DNA from 2 places in the Bacillus sp. PK3-067 genome. Region 1 is predicted to be linked to the other one. Evidence: riboswitches for the same ligand, from Rfam matches in the RefSeq annotation. Region 1 holds a riboswitch; the other holds the start of a gene.
What was found. Region 1 has a riboswitch for S-adenosylmethionine ahead of M1D73_RS07160 (Na+/H+ antiporter NhaC family protein). Riboswitches for the same ligand answer to the same signal wherever they lie in the genome.

Region 1 (2,210 bases):
TATTTTAGATATGGCTCGTACAGCAGTTAACGTTGTAGGAAACTCTTTAGCAGCTGTAGTTATGTCTAAGTGGGAAGGTCAATATGACGCTGAAAAAGGACAAGCTTATTTAAAAGAGATTTCTGAAAAGGGTCAAGCGGCTTAATTATAATATGAACAAGCTCTCACATAATATGTGGGAGCTTTTCTGTATATAGAAGAGGAGCAGACATAATGAAACGAAAATATGGTGACGGTTCTTCGTGGAAGAGACTAATAGAAAAGAGTTATACGGTTAAGCAAGTGGAAGAGGGAATGCTCGGAATACTGGATATAAAAAAGGTGAGAGAGCCTAGTTGTAAAGAATATGATGGTGAAGAACTTTGTATTGCAGCAGATCAGTATACGTGGATTCAATATTTCATAGACGGGAAAAACTTTGCGATTACCGCTATGTTAGATGATCAGAAAAAATTAGTGCAATATTATATCGATGTGGCGAAAGAATATAAAATAGACGATCGTGGTTTACCGTATTTTGATGATTTATATTTAGATGTAGTATTATTATCTAGCGGTAAGGTGTATGTATTAGATGAAGAGGAGCTAGAGGATGCTTATAAAAGTGGTGATGTCACGAAGGAAGAGTATGAGCTAGCTTGGCACACTACGAAATGGATATTAGCAACAATAAAAAATAGTGAATTTTATTGGATTTCAATATTGGAAGAAGAAATCGAAAAGTTAAAATGATTGTTGTATTCAAATTTTTGTATAATTACCAAAAAAATCTATACAAAAAATAATTGACTTTTGTTTTGTAAGCGAGTAAAGTTAGGGAAGAAATTATTATTAAAAAATAAATATGAAACCTTCTTATAAAGAGAGGCGGAGGGACTGGCCCTACGATGCCTCGGCAGCGGACTCGATTTCAGAGTGCTGTGCCAAATCCAGCAAGCGTGTGCTTGAAAGATGAGAAGAGTGTTTCTTATAGATGTATAAGACCTCTTCTCATCGGAAGAGGTCTTTTGTTATTTATTAGAAAAAGGTTGAAACTAGGGAGAGATGGTACTTTGAAAGAAACGAGAGGAAATGGTTTAGCTTTATTACCACTTGGGATATTTTTGGCGCTATTTATTGGTTCTGGAATTATTACAGGTGATTTCTATAAATTGCCGATACTTGTAGCGATTTCAATTGCTGTAGGGGTCGCTTTAGTGATGAATCGTAAAGAAAGTTTTAATGTGAAAGTAGAGCGGTTCGCTAAAGGTGCAGGAAATCCGGATATTATGATTATGGTATTAATTTTTGTGCTTGCAGGTGCGTTTTCTGAAACTGCTAAAGGAATGGGCGGAGTAGACTCAACTGTTAATTTAGCGTTAACTATTTTACCGCCAGGATTTATCGTAGCTGGAATCTTTGTTATTGGTGCATTTATTTCATTAGCGATGGGAACTTCAATGGGAACAATTGCAGCATTAGCGCCGATTGCTGTAGGTATTAGTGGTCAAACTGATATCTCAATTGCGCTTGCAATGGCTACTGTTGTTGGCGGAGCGATGTTTGGTGATAATTTATCATTTATTTCAGATACAACAATCGCAGCTGTTCGTTCACAAGGAACAGAAATGAAAGATAAGTTTAAAACGAACTTTTTAATTGTGTTACCAGCGGCTATTATTACAATTGTACTATTAGTAATAGTTACTTCAGGAAGTGACACGCAGATTAAAGCACATAGCTTTGATTGGATAAAGATTTTACCGTACGCAGGAGTACTTATTACAGCGCTACTTGGCTGGAATGTACTTATTGTATTAACTGGTGGAACTTTACTATCTGGTGTTATCGGCCTTATAGATGGAAGTTACACGTTAGAAAGTTTCTTTAAAAGTGTAACGACTGGAATGGGCGGTATGATGGAGTTAGTATTACTTGCTATATTAATTGGCGGTATGGTTGAATTAATCCAATATAATGGTGGTATTCAATATTTAATGAATGTATTAACACGTAATATTCGTTCGAAAAAAGGAGCGGAATTTGGTATTGCTGGTTTAGTGAGTATGACGAATATGTGTACAGCGAATAATACGATTTCAATTATCTTTACAGGCCCGCTTGCAAAAAATATTGCAGATCAATATGAAATAGACCCTCGTAAATCAGCGAGTGTATTAGATCTTTTCTCATGTTGTGTGCAAGGATTAATTCCGTACGGTGCCCAAATG
Region 2 (2,210 bases), 2.7 Mb from region 1:
TTTTCCAAACCTCTTCAATAGTCGTTAATGTTTTGTATTCTGTGCTATGTGGCAATTTCGTTTGATTTAATACCGCAATTGCATCCCCTTTCCAACTTACAGATCTCGGAACAGTAACGATTGTACTCATGCTTTTACACCCCTTGAAACTGTCTGTTGAAATAATGTTCGAAACAGTTGAATATCAGCACTTTTAGATTCATATTTTATTAGTTCTTTTCCTAAGGATAGCGCTTGTTTCTTAGCTTGAATTCTTGTTTCTTTATTTTCTATTTCATCTAAATCTGCTACATGAGCTAAACCAATTGTTCTACGAATTAGTTCACATCCGGCAAATCCAACAGCATCAGTAAAGATATTTTGCAAAATAATTGGTAACCATTGTTTTTCTTTCGTATATGCTTCTACACCTTCTCCAATCCATAACTTTGTAAAAGTCTCTACAAAATAACTCCACGTCTTTTCTATATGGAAAAATAGTACACTTCTCTTTTCTTCTTCTCTAGATAACGCATTTAATAATAGATTTGCAATAAATTGACCTATGTCAAACCCAAATGGGCCATATGCCGCAAATTCTGGATCAATCACTTTCGTTTCAGAAGGTGACGAAAAAATACTACCAGTATGTAAATCACCATGAATAAGAGTTTCTTTTCTTGTTAAGAACTTATATTTATATTGTGCTACTTTTAGTTTTAAAGTTTTATCACTCCAAAGTTCATCAACCACGAGCTGTAAATCTCGCTCATAATCATTTGTATCATAATGCCCAAAAGGATCTGTAAACACTAAATCCTCTGTAATTTTACAAAGGTCCGGATTTACAAAGGTACCTTCTAGTACCCTTTTCTCTTTTGACTGTAAACCAAAATCTGAAGTGTAAAATAAAACATGTGCTAGAAAACGACCAATATGCTGGGATAAAAGCGGATATTCTTCTCCGTCTATTAATCCTTTTCTTGTAATTGTTAGTCTTGATAAGTCTTCTATTACCGTTATCGCTAACTCTTCGTCATGACTGTACACTACTGGAACATAATCCGGTACATACTGCGCAAAAATTTGTAATGCCTTGCTTTCAATCGTTGCTCTTTTTATAGACAATGGCCAGCTTTCACCAACTACTTTCGCATAAGGCAGTGCTTGTTTTATTATAATGGATTTCTCTCCATCATCTAATTTAAACACGTAATTTAAGTTTCCATCTCCAATTTCATGACAAATGACATTTGCCTTCTCTTCAAAATAGCCATGATCTTTCGCATATTGTACAGCTGTTATTTCTGTTAATGAATAATATCCCATCTTCTTCTCCCCCTTTTTAAATTCAGAGGTTTTTCTAACATAGAAAAACCTCTTTCCACTAAGAAAGAGGTTTGAAGTTTATCTTCTCCCCTCTTATCTGCCAGAAAGTTTTACTTTCTGCTGGAATTAGCACCGTGCCTTTTGGCGTAATAAACGCCCCATTTCACAATGGTATTACGGTCGGTTGCTGGGCTTCATCGGGCCAAATCCCTCCACCTGCTCTTGATAAGAGTTGTATAATTTTTTGAATTTTTAACTTTATGTTGAAGACTATACCAAGAATAAAAATCACTTGTCAACATTTTATTTGTATAATTCTGGACGGCGATCCGCAAAAACTGGAATTCCTTTACGTACTTCTTTAATTTTCTCGAATTCAAGCTCTCCAAATAAAATTGATTCCTCTTCATTCGCCTCTACTACAACTTCACCCCAAGGATCCACAATTAAAGAATGACCTGCAAACACATTATTCGGATCCTTCCCTGCTCTATTACACGCAACAACATAACACTGATTTTCAACTGCTCTTGCTTGCAATAGCAAACGCCAATGTGCTAAACGAACTAATGGCCATTCAGCTACAACAAATAATACTTTTGCCCCTTTAGCAGTATGAACACGCATCCACTCTGGAAAACGAATATCATAACAAATTGTTCCAGCGCATTCAACATCATCTAGCTTAAATTCGCCCGTACCATTACCAGCTATTAAATATTTATGTTCATCCATAAGCTGAAATAAATGTACTTTACTATATTCGTTGACTAACTGTCCTTCATTATTTACAACATACATCGTATTTGTAACGCCTTGCTCTGTTTGCTTTGCGATGGACCCACCAACAATATGTACATCATATCGCTTCGCCCATTCTATTAACTTTTCTTTCGTTTCCA

Region 2: it holds a riboswitch for S-adenosylmethionine, as region 1 does, so the genes downstream of both, mtnK (S-methyl-5-thioribose kinase) here and M1D73_RS07160 (Na+/H+ antiporter NhaC family protein) in region 1, are expected to answer to the same signal.

The regions. Positions count from the first base shown of each region.
Region 1 is NZ_CP096490.1:1,368,992-1,371,201, forward strand. Features, by position in the region: gene gltP (glutamate/aspartate:proton symporter GltP) at 1-145, shown strand, start outside; gene M1D73_RS07155 (ribonuclease FAU-1 family protein) at 214-732, shown strand; SAM riboswitch class I at 853-958, shown strand; gene M1D73_RS07160 (Na+/H+ antiporter NhaC family protein) at 1,053-2,210, shown strand, end outside.
Region 2 is NZ_CP096490.1:4,064,897-4,067,106, forward strand. Features, by position in the region: gene mtnA (S-methyl-5-thioribose-1-phosphate isomerase) at 1-130, opposite strand, end outside; gene mtnK (S-methyl-5-thioribose kinase) at 127-1,308, opposite strand; SAM riboswitch class I at 1,399-1,540, opposite strand; gene M1D73_RS20785 (carbon-nitrogen family hydrolase) at 1,612-2,210, opposite strand, start outside.